One region of the Thalassobacillus sp. B23F22_16 genome, then DNA from elsewhere that is predicted to be linked to it. Evidence: predicted binding sites of a transcription regulator. Region 1 holds the regulator's gene; each other region holds the start of a gene.

Region 1 (4,218 bases):
AAGGAAGACCTCGAGGCGATAGCAGACTGGTATCACAACTCTAATTTCTCCCGCCTGTTTGACGCATTGCCAGCAGCCCCGAGAACAATGGACCAGTTGGAGTCATGGCTCCAAGAGTCCAATGAGTCTAACAACCAATACACCTTTTCGATTCGGAATGAAAGCAATGAATTTGTCGGATATGTGGAATTAGAAAGCATCTTATGGATTCATCGAAACGGCTGGGTCAGCATTGCCATCGGCGATGAAGAATATCAGGGAAAAGGTTACGGCATGGAGGCGATGCAATTACTGATCGATTTCGCCTTTTATGAATGCAACCTCCACCGTCTTCAGTTGACGGTATTTTCCTATAACCAGCCTGCCATCTCCATGTACGAAAAACTCGGCTTCAAAAAAGAAGGCACCCACCGGGAATTCCTCCTTCGCGACGGACAAGCATTCGATATGCACCTGTATGGACTGCTAGACTATGAATGGATAAAGTAAAAAACGCCTCTGCTCAGCTCTTTAAGCTGAGTCGAGGCGTTAATTGTTTTCCTGGCTTTCCTTTTTATCACTTTCCACACCCTTTAAGATGAAAGAAAATGGAATCGCAATGATCAATATGACTGCGGATACGAGAAAAGCCTCATTAAGTGTCTGCAAGGTTGCTGCCTGCATATCCAAATCGGGCGAGGTCGCAATCGCTGCACGTCTTACTTCATAATAAATGGAGAAGAAAACGATCCCTAACGAAGATGATATCTGCCGTAAGATATTGTTCATCGCAGAACCCTGTGCTACGAGATGTTCCGGGATTGCGTTCATACCGGATGTCGTGGCGGGCATGTTCCCCATCCCCATTCCAAGACCTCGGATCGTATTCAATACTAATATCCACCAATATGGCGTATCAAGGCTCAGAAAACTTAACCCCAGGGTTGCTACTGCCATGATGGCAAGGCCGGGAGGAACGACGAACTTCGGCCCTTTTTTATCAAGCAGCCTTCCACCAATCGACATGAATAATCCACTGGCCGCTGCAGCCGGCAGAAACAGAAGGCCTGTTTTGATCTCCCCTAACCCATAGACATTCTGAATCAATAATGGCAATAAGAAAATACCGGAGAAAAGACCGATCGAGGCCGCTGATGTAACAAGAATCGATACCGAATACGTTGGCACCTTGAATACAGATAGGTTCAATAACGGCTGTTCCTGGCGGTTTTCATAAAAAACGAAAGCCACTAACGCCAGGATACCTCCGATGATTAGTACCATACTCACAGGAGACAGCAGTAATTCCAGCGTCCTCCCTCTTCCAAGTGCATAAAGGATGGCACCAATCCCCGTAGTGACGATCACAAAGCCGCCTGCATCGAATTTCAGATCCGGCTTTGTCTCGGTCGGTTTCAAATACTTGCTCGATAACAATATGCCAAGCAAGCCGAACGGTATGTTGAATAAAAACAGCCACTGCCAGGCGAAGAACTCGATGATAACCCCGCCGATCGTCGGACCGATGGCTGGAGCGACCATGACAGAGATTCCGTAGATACCGACAGCCAGCCCCCGTTCATCCCTAGGAAAAGCATTGAAAATCAGTGCCATCGCTATCGGCATCATTAGACCGCCTGCCATCCCCTGAATTGCCTGGGCGACGATAATCATGCCTAACGACGGAGCGAGCGAACCGGCAATCGACCCGATAATGAAGACACTGAGGCCAATCAAATATACTTTCTTCTTGCCGAACCGGTCTCCAAAATACCCCGTAAGAGGCATTGTCATCCCCATGGAAACCATAAAAATTGTCAGCATCCAGCCGACATCTACCGCATTAGCATCAAAAATTTCCATGAATCGGGGAAGCGTCGGATTCAGCATGCTGTTATTCAATATGACCGTGAAAGTTCCAAATAAAACGGAAACGACAACCAGCCATTTTGATGGCAACTTGCCCATACAGCTCCCCTCCAGTTAATTTATTTCGAAACACGAACTATCATCTACTATACCATAGTAACCCAGCCACTTCTCTCATCTTGCCTTCCATGATATACACCTTCCGTGTAATATCTAAACTTGAAACCAAAGGAAAACGGTAAAACTCCTGTGTAACCAAAAAAGGACGACCGTGGTGGTCATCCTTTTATTCTTCTTGTTCCTCGCCCGCTTCAAGCGGATAGTGTTTCAGGAAATACACCAGCGCTTGAAGTTCGATCGACAAATCGATATGGTGGACCCGGATATGTTCCGGCACCGTGATTCTTGCTGGTGTGAAATTCAAAATCCCGGAAACACCAGAGTGGACAAGCCGGTCCGTAATACCCTGGGCTGCTGCAGACGGAACGGTAAGTATCGCTGCAGTGATATCGCCTTTTACCATATCTTCGAGTTCATCGATATGCTTCACAGGCACTCCGCCGATTTCTGTTCCTACTTTATCCGCATTAGAGTCGAATGCGTACTCAATTTTAGTATTATTGTTCTTCATGAAATTATAATGTAAAAACGCGGTACCTAGATTACCGACACCAATCAAGGCAACTTTTGTGATTTCATCCTGATCAAGCGTTTTTCGGAAAAAGGAAAGCAAGTATTCAACGTTATAGCCATAACCTTTTTTACCAAGGGCTCCAAAATAAGAAAAGTCGCGGCGGATGGTAGCAGAATCAACTTTGACCGCATCACTGAGCTCTTTGGAGGATACACGCTGTTTCCCCTGGCTGTGCAGATTATTGATGAATCGAAAATATAATGGCAGCCGCTTCGCTGTCGCTTGTGGTATTTTATGTTGCTCGATATCCATATCTTTCACTCCTTGCTTTCTCTATAGAAGTCCCCGCTTTTCCCGCCTGTTTTCTCCATCAAATAGGTAGGTCCTATGACCATTCCTTTATCAACGGCTTTGCACATATCATAAACGGTAAGCGCAGTCGCTGAAGCTGCCGTGAGCGCTTCCATTTCTACACCGGTGCTTCCCTTCGTTTTGACTGAAGCATCAATCATCAAATGGTAGGTATCTTCCCCTTCTTGCTTCCATTCGAAATTGACGTCGACACCCTTCAGCTGTAATGGGTGGCACATCGGTATCCAGTCGGGTGTCTTTTTAGCTGCCATGATTCCGGCAACCTGAGCAACCGACAGCACGTCACCTTTGGAGATTTCTTTATTGGTGATCTTCTTATATATTTCATGGTTTACCTGGACACTGGATACAGCAGTCGCTGTTCGCGTGGTGACATCCTTTTCCGAGATATCGACCATTCGTGCCCTTCCCTGCTCATTGAAATGAGTGAACTCTGTCAAAGTAAAGCCTCCCTTGAAGCAGAAATTCTATTATGTGTATTTACATTACTTGTATTTTACCAAAAATGCAAAAGATAGTCGTTAAGTTTTTCACAATCTGCCATCATGCTTCTTGCCTGCCAGCTTTGATGTAAGATACACTTGACTCATTGAGGTGAACAAACATGATTCTGATGCAGATGAACCAGATTGAAAAACGATTCGGTGCTGAACTCATTCTATCGAATATTAAAATAGAAGTACAAACGAATGACCGGATTGCCATTGTCGGTCGTAACGGCGCAGGTAAGTCCACCCTGCTAAAAATCATGGCGGGAGAGATGGCTCATGATGGCGGGGAAAAGTTTCAGCCAAAGGACGTTTCCATTGGCTACCTGGCCCAGAATACCGGACTTGAATCCGACCGTACGATTTGGGATGAGATGGAGAAAGTCTTCAGCCATCTGAAGAAACTAGAAAGCGAGCTTCGTTCCATGGAAAGCCGGATGGCGGACCCCGACCTGATGGCAAACGAAAAAGAATACCAGCAACTATTGAAGGAATACGACAGTAAGCAGGAAACATTCAAAATGGAAGGCGGCTATCATTATGAAGCCGATATAAAAGCCGTACTGAACGGTCTTAACTTCCATGATTTCGATCTGGCTACCCCGATCAATACGTTGAGTGGCGGTCAAAAAACGCGGCTCTCGCTTGGGAAACTGTTGCTTTCCAAACCGGATGTCCTGATTCTGGACGAGCCGACCAACCATCTGGACATTGATACGCTCAGTTGGCTGGAAAATTACCTTCAGGGCTATCAGGGTGCAGTCGTCATCGTATCCCACGATCGGTACTTCCTCGATAAAATCGTGAAGACCGTGTATGAAATCGCCTTTCAATCTTCCAAGAAATATCACGGAAACTATAGTGATTATTTGAAAA
Region 2 (4,218 bases), on a different contig from region 1:
AAAGGGAGACCACCAAATAAAGAGCTATCCGGTTTATACCGTTTTGCCTGTTCGAGCGCCTCATCAAACATGGTATGCACCACTGCATTCAATTTAGGGTTGAGTTCTTCAATTCTTTCTATGTAATGCTTAGTCAATTCATAGGGGGAAATTTCTTTTTCGTCTATCAGTTGTTTCTGTGCGGTAGCATCCAGGTAAGCTATATCTGACATGGCTGAAAACCTCCTTGAAAAGTTAAGAAAAAACGTTGGCCTGAATACAGACCAACGTCGTTTTAGTTTTTGTTTGGGATTTTATCATATTTGTCGATTTGTTTTTGTTTGTCAACATCCCAGCGGTTTTCCGGGTGTTCGCGGCATTCGGTGGTGCAGGCAGCATGCTGCTCGATTTCACATTCTTCACAGCAGACATACTGACGGTTGCAGACCGGATTACTGCAGTTGATCATGCGGTCTTCTTTTTTACCACAATGTTCACATTCCGCAATAACGGTATCTTCTTCGGTATGGTTGACAGGGACAGAAATCCGCTCATCAAACACATACATTTTTCCATCAAAATAACGCCCTTTTGTTTCTGGATCTTTACTGTAAGTGGTGATGCCGCCATCGAGCTGGTAAACGTCTTCCACTCCGTTTTTCATCAGGATGCCCGTAAGCTTTTCGCAACGGATGCCTCCCGTACAATAGGTAAGGACTTTTTTATCCTTCCACTGATCTGCATTTTCAGCGATCCATTCAGGGAACTCGCGGGAAGTTTCTACTTCCGGCTGAATTGCATTGCGGAAGTGACCGATGCGGTATTCATATTCATTACGGCCATCAATGACGATCGTATCTTCATCCTGTAGCATTTCATAAAACTCTTTAGGCTTCAGACGTTTTCCTGTAAAGGTTTTTGGATCGATGTCATCATTTTCAATACTCCAATTGACAACTTCAGATTTCGCACGTACGTGCATTTTCTTGAAGGTATGTCCTTCCACTTCATCTATTTTAAAAACCATATCTTTGAATCGTTCATCAGCATGCATGTGTTCCATATATTCGTTGGTCTGTTCTACTGTTCCGGATACGGTGCCGTTGATTCCTTCAGGAGCAACAATGATCCGGCCTTTCAGACCCAGGTCTTTACAATACGTTAAATGCTCAGCGGCATATTCTTCATATTCCGGCAAGTCGACATATTGATAATACAACAATACTCGGTAGTCTTTAGTACTCATTTATTTATTCCTCCTGTTTCACATTGCAAGTGTGATAACATTTTTGTGCCACACTACATAATATCTAGTTTTAGAAAAAATTTCAACTAGATATCCTTATCAATAGAACCTTAATTTGGCATACGAAAACCGTTTTTAATTTCTGAATTTTTTGTCAAAAATGGAATTTAAAAGGATTGCTTTGTTATAATTCACTTAGAGGAAAAATATTCCGTTGGGAAGGGTGTGCGAATGAGAAAACCGGGAATTCAATTAGGATTGCAGACGTTCAGTTTATTTGCAGGCTTTATGGTATGGGTCATCATATCTTCTTTGATGCCATACATCAAAGAAGATATCGCATTAAATGCCAATCAAGTAGCATTAGCTACAGCTATTCCAGTCATCCTTGGCTCCTTACTTCGGGTACCGCTTGGCTACTGGGCGAATAAGTTCGGAGCCAGAGTGATATTCATCATCAGTTTCATCATTTTATTGCTGCCGGTCTTTTACTTGAGTATTGCTGATTCATTCCTGGATCTCGTGATTGGCGGTCTTTTGCTTGGTCTGGGTGGGGCGGTGTTCTCGATTGGTGTTACGTCACTTCCGAAATACTATGAGAAAAAGCGCCATGGCTTTGTGAATGGTGTCTATGGTGTAGGGAACGTTGGTACTGCCGTCACCTCTTTTGCCGCGCCTTTTCTGGCTGCCCAAATCGGGTGGCAAAGCACTATCCGTCTTTATTTAGGATTACTTCTGTTTTTCATTCTACTTAACTTTATGGTTGGAGATCGTCATGAAAAGAAAGTGCAGGCTCCGATCATTCCTCAGATTAAATCAGTCATCGATAATGAAAAAATGTGGTTTCTCAGCTTATTTTATTTTATCACCTTTGGTTCTTTTGTGGCGTTCACCATCTACCTTCCAAACTTCTTAGTATCGAACTTCGGCCTGACAAGTGGAGATGCAGGGCTTAGAACAGCAGGGTTCATCGCGCTGGCAACTTTTTTACGGCCGGTAGGGGGATGGTTCGGAGATAAATTCAATTCATTCATCTTATTGATGGCAGTATTCGCCGGATTGACGCTGGCTGGCGTGGTGCTGTCTTTTTCCCCAACCATCGAGCTTTACACAGTCGGTGTATTAAGTGTGGCCGTGTGCGCCGGTATTGGGAACGGACTTGTGTTCAAACTGGTGCCATTTTATTTTTCCAAACAGGCGGGGGTTGTCAACGGAGTTGTTTCCGCTATCGGCGGACTTGGCGGCTTCTTTCCACCTCTCGTCCTAAGTGCTGTGTATGGGTTGACCGGCCATTATGCCATTGGCTTTATGGCATTGTCACAATTCGCCCTCGCAAGTCTGATTATCGTAATCTGGATGTATTTTACAGACAAACTGCAGATGAGTCACGCTGCTATGAAAAATACAGTAGAAGGTATCATGATTACCGATCAGGATGGGGTGATACAATACGTCAATCCGGCGTTTACGGAAACTACCGGGTTTGAAGAAGACCAGGCGATTGGTAACACACCAAAAATCCTCAAATCAGGAAAACATGATGAAAAGTTTTATCGTGATATGTGGCAGGAGATAGAACAGGAAGGTTATTGGAAAGGGGAGATATGGAATAAACGGAAGAATGGTGAGATGTTCCTGGAATGGCTGACGATTAGCCCCATCCGGAATAAAAATGAACCCGTTACCGGCTACGTTGCAATGTTTTCAGAAATCACACCGGAGGAATAACGTGGAACCAATAAAACGGGATGCCTCAAGCGGCATCCCGTTATTTTAAAGATTAAGCAAGTAGTGTTCTTCATCGCGGCTATGATGCCAGTTTACGACAAGCAGGCTGTCGTACATCATAAGACGTTCCTCGGCTTGCTGATCAGCCGATAGGCTTTCCTCGATACGAGCTAGTATTTTTCTTAATAAATCGTGATCCCTGGTCAACTGCGTGATGGTGTCAGCCATATCAGGATAGGCCTGTTTGATATCCTGGTATAGTCCTTCTTCTTCCGATGTCGCATGGGAGATAATATGATCACGCCAATGTTCAATCAAAATCAATTCCGCCTGCTTTGCTTCTTCCAAACGCTCCTCGCGATATAAACGCTTTAATACGTCTGTCATATCCTTCACTTGCCCATAAGCCGCTTCATGAATTGAGCGGTGGGCGTCCAGCTGACGAAGTGCAGGTCCTGACATCTTCATCTTCCTTTCTATTGTGCTTTCTTGTTTGTTTGTTTCGGGTTGGCACGCCGGTAAATGATATATCTCCGTTTGATAAATTCCAATGGCAGGCTCCATACATGGACGAGCCGTGTGAACGGCCATACGGCAAATAAAGTGAAGGCGGCAAACACATGAGCCTGGAAGCCCCAAGGAGCAGTAGCCAGCATTTCAGGCATCGGCCGGAATGTTAAAATTCCCCGGAACCAGGGCCCGATTGTATCACGGTAATCGAATTCTCCTCCTGTAGCCGTATACCAGGCCGTATTGGTAAAACCAACGACCGTGACGATTCCAATCAGCAGAAGCACCCACAAATCCTTGCGTGATCCATTAGTGCTGACGCGCTTATTGCGCAGCCTTCTAATCGTAAGCAGCGCACCGCCGATGACCATCGCTGCACCGGCCGCTCCACCAAACCAGACAGCTCCGAAATGATACATTTCTTCCGTGACCCCGATCATCGGGTAAAAGCCTTGAGGTACGAGAATTCCGCCAACATGGCCGAAAAATACTAAGATTACCCCATAATGAAATAGAATACTTCCCCATTTCAGGAGGGGATCGGTTTTTAAAAACTGACTGGATTGAGCGGACCATCCGAACTGATCATGGTTGTACCGATAAATATGGCCAACGACAAAAATCGTTAAGGTAATGTATGGATAGGCTACCCATAGTAAAAAATCGACTGGCGTCAACTGATATCAATCCCTTCATACCGTTTTGGCTTCGCGACGGGCGACGATGGAATCCAGCGTTTCCAAAGCGGCTGCTAC
Region 3 (4,218 bases), on a different contig from region 1:
AGCTAAAAACGCAGGGGAGCTACTGAAGCAGCCGCCCGAGGTATCGATGGCTGTATGGATGCCGAGCTCCTTGCACCTTTGGAAGAGTTCCGTCAAAAAATCAATTTGCAGCAACGGCTCACCGCCACTTACGGTTATACCACCTTTTGCTTTGATATAAGGGAGGTATTCCTTGATATCTTCAATAATTTCTTCGACTGATTTCTCCGTCCCTCCGGTTCGGTTCCAGGTGTCAGGATTATGGCAAAACTGGCATCTGAGCAGGCATCCCTGGGTAAAGATAACGTATCGGAGTCCGGGCCCGTCAACTGTTCCGCAAGTTTCGATTGAGTGTATACGACCGTTCATAAAAATACCTCCCTGATTATGCTAAACGATAAAGAACTATATTTTTTCATGGAATGTACGATTGATAACGTCTAACTGTTGTTCCCGGGTCAGTTTGATGAAGTTGACGGCATAGCCGGAAACACGGATCGTCAGCTGTGGATATTTTTCTGGATGTTCCATCGCGTCCATCAACGTTTCCCGCTCGAAAACATTGATGTTCAAATGGTGTCCTTCCTTTATGGCATAGCCATCCAGGATGGAAACCAGGTTGTCGACACGGTCATTCAAGGTGCGTCCGAGTGCTTTTGGTACAAAACTGAACGTGTTAGAAATACCATCCAGCGCATATTCATAAGGTATTTTTGCGACACTGTTCAAGGATGCGAGCGCTCCTGATTCATCTCGTCCATGAAGTGGGTTTGCTCCCGGTGCAAAAGGTGTACCTGCTTTACGGCCGTCCGGTGTGCTGCCTGTTTTCTTTCCGTAAACCACATTGGATGTAATGGTTAAAATGGAGATAGTCGGTGTTGCACCGCGATAGGCTTTGTGCTGTTTGAACTTGTTCATAAAGGTTTTGACGATATCTACGGCAATATCATCGACGCGTTTGTCGTTATTGCCATACTTCGGATAATTACCGACGACTTCATAGTCGACGGCCAGGCCATTTTGATCGCGGATGACATGGACTTTTGCGTGCTTGATTGCACTTAAGCTATCAGCCACGACACTCAATCCGGCTATTCCCCCAGCCATAGTCCGCAGTATTTTTGGATCATGGAGGGCCATTTCGATTCGTTCATAGGCATATTTATCATGCATGTAGTGGATGGCGTTCAGCGTATTCATATATAAGTTAGCAAGCCAATCCAGGACTTGATCGTATTTTTCGCGTACTTCCTCGTACTCCAGAATATCAGCTGTGACAGGACGGAAAGGAGGGGTCATCTGAACATGCATGACTTCATCTACTCCGCCGTTTATAGCGTAAAGCAGCGCTTTGGCCAAATTGACACGGGCACCGAAGAATTGCATCTGCTTCCCGACTTCCATCGCGCTGACACAGCAGGCAATTCCATAATCATCACCATAGTGCTTCCGCATAATGTCATCATTTTCATATTGAATGGAGCTGGATTTAATCGAAACCTTCGCGCAGTATTGCTTAAAGATTTCCGGGAGCTTTTCAGACCAGAGAACTGTCAAGTTAGGTTCAGGTGCAGGTCCCAGGTTGGTCAACGTATGCAAAAATCGGAAGGAACTCTTGGTAACCATTGGGTCTCCATGGACAGTCAGACCGCCGATAGATTCTGTTACCCAGGTAGGATCTCCGCTGAAGAGTTCGTTGTATTCTGGTGTACGTGCGAATTTAACTAGCCGCAGCTTCATGACAAAATGATCGATTAATTCTTGCGCCTCTTGTTCGGTCAACGCACCTTCCTTTATATCCCGTTCGATATAAATATCCAGGAAAGTAGATACCCGTCCAAGACTCATCGCAGCGCCGTTCTGTTCTTTGATTGCCGCTAAATAAGCGAAATACAGCCATTGAAATGCTTCGCGTGCATTGACGGCAGGGCGGGAAATGTCAAAACCGTAGCTTGCTGCCATTTCTTTTAATTCATGAAGGGCGCGGATTTGTTCGGCATGCTCTTCCCGATCGCGCAACACTTCTTCAGACATAACTCCATCTGCCCCAAGCTGATGATAGTCCTGCTGTTTCTTTTCAATAAGGAAATCCACTCCATAAAGGGGGACCCTCCGGTAGTCACCGATAATACGGCCGCGGCCATAAGCATCAGGAAGTCCTGTGATAATTCCTACTTTTCTCGCCAATTTCATTTCAGGTGTATAAACATCAAAGACGCCCTGGTTATGTGTTTTCCGGTAATCGGTAAAAATTCTTTCGGTATCTTCATCGAGTGTATAACCGTAAGACTCGCAGGATTGCTTTGCCATTCGGATACCGCCGTATGGCTGCATCGATCTTTTGAAAGGGGAGTCTGTCTGAACTCCAACTACCTTCTCAAGGTTCTTATTCAGATATCCTGGACGGTGCGAGGTAATGGAAGATGGGATTTTTGTATCCATATCCCACACGCCGCCACGTTCGCGTTCTTCCTCAGTCAGTTCTATTACTTGCTTCCATAACCTTGTGGTATCATCGGTAGGTCCGGCGAGGAATGCCTCATCTCCTGTGTAAAGGGAATAGTTATGAATAATAAAATCCCGGACATCAATTTCGTCTCGCCATTTTCCATCTATAAAAGTTCTCCATGCTTGTGGAAGAGCTGTTAAAGTTGTCATCCTAATCGCTTCCTTTCCTTTTAGCTACCGCTTTATGTAATTATTGTAAATGAAAAATATGTTTGTGAATCATTTCACATTTGGATATTGTGTGAACTTTTTCCAGTGGCTAGAGCTGGCAAATAAAATTGATAAATAGCCAACATATCCTGAAATCCGCCAATAAATCCCGCTTTTGGCTAATAAACTCATAATTCCATGGGAATATGCACACCCTCCTTATAACAGGGAAGCTCTAAGTGTTAAAACCCCAGTTGAGAGGGTATGGAAAAATAGAAGTAGAATTGTAGACAGAGAAGGAGAGATAGGATGTACTCGGTGACTTTTCAAAAAATATTACTTTATGTGGGAATTGGCGTATTTGTCGGATTGATGATTGGGCTATTGATTGGAGATGTACAGCTCGGTGTTTATTCGACTTTCCTAAGTATCATTACTATTTTACTAACGGCGATTTTCGCTGAGCTATATCATGTCCGTGAAGCGATTAATAAACAGCGGGCAGAACAAAAAGATCCAATCATTAAGTAATGAAAAAGAGTAAAGCGACCAGGAAGAAGTCGTTTTACTCTTTTTTTATCCAAGCGTACAGGTGAACAGCTGTTGGAATTTCATATAGTTATAAATCGTTCGTGCATGCCTTCCTTCTAAAGTATAAGGGTTGATTCTGGTTCGGAGGCACTCCATGAAAGCGCGGTCGCAGTAGCACGAAGGACCATACTGCTGGTAACAAATATCATGATACATACAGCACATATCCACCCCATTCACTGGTGCGCCAGGGCCGCTGCAACCCGGTCCGCACCATTTATAGCCAGGAAAGATACAGAAACCTCTTTCCATCAGATGAGCTTCCGGGTGTTCATACATTTCTTTTCCTCCTATCGTCATTTTAATTAGGATATGTGCAAGTGCGGAAGAAGGGGAGAGCATCCGCCTAGAAAAAGTGGCGCAGGGCGAATGTTTCATTTTCATAAGTAATAAGAATGATTTTACATTAGCTGGAAGGAATTGTGGTCTCCGTCTAGAACTTCTTTAAAAAAGGAGGAGATTCGACATGGGCGGTAAAATAAAGACATTGACAGAGCCGAAAATAGTCAAATTGGAAAGTTTTAAGGTAATGGGAGCAGCTTGTGAAACGACGATGGTCGAGAAGGACGTGAAGATTCCGAGACTTATGGAAGAATTCCATACGAAACAAATGATCACCATTGAAAATCGTCTGAATGCGCCGGTATCTTATGGGGTATTTATCGATCCTGAAGACTGGAATACGGACACCGAGCCATTCACATGGATCGCTGCAGTTGAAGTGGACGGGCATGATAACCTACCTTCAGGCATGGTGTCCCGAACGTTTGATGAACAAGACTACGCTGCCTTGGATTATGATCCTGACGAACACAATTATGACCCTTACCCCTTTTTGCACAAATGGATTAATGAAAATGGATATGAACAAATAAGCGGATATGGCTTTGAACGCTATGAGCCTTATACAGGTGCCAACACGAAATTCACGCTTTATCTGCCGGTAAAGAGAATGTCTGCTAAAGATTGAGTCTCTAAGCCATGTCTTGT
Region 4 (4,218 bases), on a different contig from region 1:
ATCCATGAACGTATTATGGGAAAACTTCGCTATATATCTCTACTGGTTTTATGAACGCTATGCCGAGGATCATTTTGATGAAGAACGGATGGCACAAATCCGTGATGATTTTCATTTCATCGTACATGAATTGGATGGCTCCAGTTTTGGAGAAGAGAAGAACCCGTTCCATTATTTCAGCTATCAGCCAAAGTTGCCAAACGGAGCTCGGGAAAGGAAATGCTGCTGTTTAAGCTATAAATTGCATGATGACAGTGGATATTGCAAAGTTTGTCCCCATCGTTGCTGATGCAGCGTTTTTCATTTCATTAGCTTATAAGCAGAAAAATCATGATAATTCTCCTCTAGTTTGTAAAAACTATTGGTAAGATGAGGAGGGCTATCATGGAAAGAAACAAATATTACGTAAATATTGGTTCCCAGGAAATTTCAGTCAACCATGATGGGAATAACGATATTTTCACAATTTACGCGACTGAAGAAGAAGTAGTGGAACTTCGCGCCTTTTTTGATGAAATACACAACGCAGATGAGCGTACTTTCTGGAGGGCTCATATTCCCTTTCGTCACTACCATAATGATGAATCCAATGCCGAATTTGATGATGGCATAAGGATGGTATTCCGCAGGGTATATGAGTTAGGAGACGAAAAGACAAAAGAGCATATCGGAAGTATGGGAATTCTTGAGAATCAGGATTCTACCGAAGGCCGTAGACATTTATAATGTTTACGGTTTTTTCGATTTTTATTTTCTAATCTCTTCTGGCAAAAAGGGTTTATGGAAGATTTGGAACAGGAATACTGATTATATAAAACAAGGACATCAAGGGGTGGACAACAATGAGAAAAACTTCAACAGCGAAATGGGCCAAAACGATTGTGATAGCTGTTCCGTTAGCGCTTTTTGTTCAGACCGGAGTATCCCTGAATGCAGAAGAACCTAAACAAGTTAATATGCACCAGGAATCCGTAACGGACCCGGAAGAAAAAAAGGCCTCCAGCGCGGAGAGTGAAAATAAAGAGAGCCTTGATAAAGCGACGATTGAAGAACGAACGGACCAGTTTATGGAACAGTTGGTTCAGAAGACAGACGAAAATTATAAAGTTTTAAATTATGACAGCAAAGCAGCATTGCTGGAAGGGTTCGAGCCGATAGCGACAAGGAAGGCCGCAAAAGAATATGTTGATTTTTATTATAAAGAAAAGCAATCAGGTCTTTATATTCTTCCTACAGAAACGCCGCCTTGGTTTGTAAATGGCCAACCTTATGATACCATCGATATAGATAAGAACCATAAGAAGGTCATCCAAAAGAATAAGAATGAACTTTACGGTGACTATACAATTGCCATTACCTTTATATATGACGGAAAGTGGCGGATTCAGGAGATAGAACATAAGTAGTTAACGAAGCAGTCAAAGGCAGTTGAAGCGGCGATGAAGACATTTTATGATTACTATAACAACGAAGTGAAATTATCATTTGATAATCATCCTTTTTCCAAAAGCCCTAAGCATGTGTGGGTGATATGCAGATACAAAGATAAATGGCTGCTCACCCAGCATAAGGATCGGGGTATTGAATTTCCAGGGGGGAAAGTCGAAGCAGGTGAAACAGCAGACGAAGCAGCCTTTCGGGAAGTAAAAGAAGAGACAGGTGCAGATATTAAAGAATTGCTATACCTTGGGCAATATCATGTGGATGGCAAAGGGGGGACGATTATAAAAAATATCTATTTCGCAAGAATCGAATCCATCGAAAAACAGGAGCATTATTTTGAAACAGAAGGCCCTGTACTTTTTGATTCTTTGCCAGCAAACATTAAAAAGAATAAGCGTTTCAGTTTTATGATGAAAGATGGAGTTTTACCCAGTAGTTTACAATACATCGAAAAAATGCAATTACTACAAGAAAAAGACACATAATAACCTTAAGAGGACAAAAAAGCTTAGAGTACCCAAGTGGCTCTAAGCTTTACTTATGTAAACTAAAGAAGGCGATCCCCTTCCTGGCTGTAAATAACGTAAGCAGGCAACGTTTTTTTATATTAAGTCTTTTGAATTTATTTGAACAGGCGATTTGATATATAATAAATATGTGAAAATATTCACGATATCCTTACGGGAGACTGAAATACTTATGACTGACTTAAAAGCTATTGCAAAGCAACAAAAAATAGAACGAGTAATGCTGGCCATTATCGCTGTACTGACAGGGACTATGGTTATAGGACAGGCCTATCTGTTTGTTTCTGTGGTCGATAGCATTTTTTTGCAGGGGCTATCATTCTCTGATGTGCTGCCGAGTTTAGCCGGCTTGTTAGTAGTAATGATTGTAAGGGCTGCGTTAACGTACTGGAGTGGCCGGACTGGGGTTAAAATGGCTGCTAAAGTAAAAGCTGATTTTCGCAGGTCTTTATTACGGAAATTTACCAGAAACCCGATACAGGCTTCATTTAAAGGACAATCAGGGCAGAAAGTCAGTGTGATGCTGGATGCAGTGGATGAAATAGATAGCTATTTCAGTCAATATGTGCCGCAAGTGATCCAGAGTTCCATTGTTCCATTGATGATCATCGGAACAGCGTTTTATTTCCATACACCAACTGGAGTCATTATGTTGATTACTGCTCCCTTTATACCGGTTTTTATGGCTATCATTGGCATGAAAACGAAGGATAAATCTGAAGAAAAAATGAAAGAAATGGCGGCATTCTCAGGAAAATTTCTGGATATATTACAAGGTTTGACAACACTTAAATTATTTGGAGAGGCTGGACGGCAACAGGAAAAAATAAGAACAAGCAGTATCAGATTCAGGGATGCCACCATGGAAGTGCTGAAGCTGGCTTTCGTTTCTTCATTGACCTTAGAATTCATTTCCATGTTGAGTATTGGGATTATCGCTCTTGAGGTAGGGCTGCGTTTGATTGTATTTGAAAACATCAGTTTCTTTACAGCTTTCTTTGTGCTTGTGCTTGCCCCTGAATTTTATACGGCACTTAAAGATTTAGGTAGTGCTTTCCATACTGGACGAGGAAGTATGGGAGCGGCCGACAAGATAACAAAGGAATTAGAAGAAAAAGAAAACACAGTAGAGTGGGGAGAACAAGATTTTTCAATGAGTGAACCACCTTCTATTAGCTTGAAGGATATTAGTTTTCGGTATCAGGAGAATGGTTTTTCTCTGGAGGATATCACTGTTGAGCTTCCCGCTAATCAACAAATAGCGGTCGTAGGTAGAAGCGGTTCAGGAAAGACAACACTACTTTATTTGATAGCCGGATTGATCCCTCCTGAAAAAGGAAGAATAAAAGTAGAGGATAAGCACCTATATGATTACGTGGAAGCGGCATGGTTTCAGCAATTAAGTTATATATCACAACACCCCTATTTATTTGCAGGTACAATTGCAGATAATATCGCTATTGGTGTCGAAAAAGAGGTTACAAGAACAGACGTGGAGAGGGCTGCGGAACAAGCAGGAATTTCAGGGCTTCTCCACTCTCTTGAACAAGGATTGGATACTGCAATCGGTGAAGCGGGCCGGGGACTTTCTGGCGGGGAGATGCAAAGGGTTGCACTTGCTCGCGCTTTTTTGAAAAACCCTTCGATCATTTTGTTTGATGAACCTACAACAGGGCTGGATTTGGAGACAGAGCGTATATTACAGCACTCCATCGAAGAACTTGCTAAGAATTCTACGGTTATTACAGTCGCACACCGGCTTCATACAATTAAAAACGCGGATAAAATTCTTTTCCTGGATAAAGGTAGATTGATTGCTCAAGGATCTCACCAGGAATTACTGATTAATACACCTGCCTATCGTGAGATGGTGACAGCACAACAAGGGGGTGGAGCGTAATGATTCACTTGAAATATGTTCTAAAGGAAATAGTGACGGAAAAAAAAGATATTTTCCTGTCTGTTCTTTTCGGATATCTCGCCGGCATGACAGCGATTGTGCTGTTTGGGGCAAGCGGGTACTTAGTCTCGAAAGCGGCATTGGCTCCGCCATTATATACACTCGCATTTTTGATAGCAGGTGTGAAACTGATGGGTTTTTTTCGAGCCCTGAGTCGCTATGGCGAGCGTTATTTTTCCCATCGTGCCACCTTTACCATGCTTAGTAATATCCGTGCCTCTTTTTTTCAGAAACTTGAACCCTTGGCTCCCCGTATATTTCAAAAGTATCGAAGTGGGGATTTACTTG

The links. Region 1 encodes Rex, which represses fermentation and respiration genes when NADH is low (regulators of the CRP and FNR family bind a similar motif). Its sites were predicted from a motif close to TTGTGAAATATTTCACAA; they were not measured.
Region 2: a site for Rex is predicted at 1,366-1,383, ahead of ACGTNI_RS10330 (nitrate/nitrite transporter). Genes of this name have one in related genera too.
Region 3: a site for Rex is predicted at 2,700-2,717, ahead of pflB (formate C-acetyltransferase). Genes of this name have one in related genera too.
Region 4: a site for Rex is predicted at 2,099-2,116, ahead of cydD (thiol reductant ABC exporter subunit CydD). Genes of this name have one in related genera too.

Annotation. Positions count from the first base shown of each region.
Region 1 covers NZ_JBIEKD010000035.1:10,132-14,349, forward strand. The annotation lists gene ACGTNI_RS18485 (GNAT family N-acetyltransferase) at 1-489, shown strand, start outside; gene ACGTNI_RS18490 (MDR family MFS transporter) at 529-1,947, opposite strand; gene ACGTNI_RS18495 (redox-sensing transcriptional repressor Rex) at 2,135-2,794, opposite strand; gene moaC (cyclic pyranopterin monophosphate synthase MoaC) at 2,800-3,294, opposite strand; gene ACGTNI_RS18505 (ABC-F family ATP-binding cassette domain-containing protein) at 3,459-4,218, shown strand, end outside.
Region 2 covers NZ_JBIEKD010000011.1:31,365-35,582, forward strand. The annotation lists gene ACGTNI_RS10320 (amidase) at 1-212, opposite strand, end outside; gene trhO (oxygen-dependent tRNA uridine(34) hydroxylase TrhO) at 275-1,225, opposite strand; gene ACGTNI_RS10330 (nitrate/nitrite transporter) at 1,457-2,953, shown strand; gene ACGTNI_RS10335 (hemerythrin domain-containing protein) at 2,999-3,415, opposite strand; gene narI (respiratory nitrate reductase subunit gamma) at 3,430-4,140, opposite strand; gene narJ (nitrate reductase molybdenum cofactor assembly chaperone) at 4,156-4,218, opposite strand, start outside.
Region 3 covers NZ_JBIEKD010000012.1:15,975-20,192, reverse strand. The annotation lists gene pflA (pyruvate formate-lyase-activating protein) at 1-348, opposite strand, end outside; gene pflB (formate C-acetyltransferase) at 385-2,637, opposite strand; gene ACGTNI_RS10845 (hypothetical protein) at 2,947-3,168, shown strand; gene ACGTNI_RS10840 (phospholipase A2 family protein) at 3,214-3,507, opposite strand; gene ACGTNI_RS10835 (GyrI-like domain-containing protein) at 3,695-4,198, shown strand.
Region 4 covers NZ_JBIEKD010000010.1:22,476-26,693, reverse strand. The annotation lists gene ACGTNI_RS09565 (IucA/IucC family C-terminal-domain containing protein) at 1-289, shown strand, start outside; gene ACGTNI_RS09560 (hydrolase) at 385-726, shown strand; gene ACGTNI_RS09555 (hypothetical protein) at 843-1,406, shown strand; gene ytkD (RNA deprotection pyrophosphohydrolase) at 1,440-1,928, shown strand; gene cydD (thiol reductant ABC exporter subunit CydD) at 2,143-3,870, shown strand; gene cydC (thiol reductant ABC exporter subunit CydC) at 3,870-4,218, shown strand, end outside.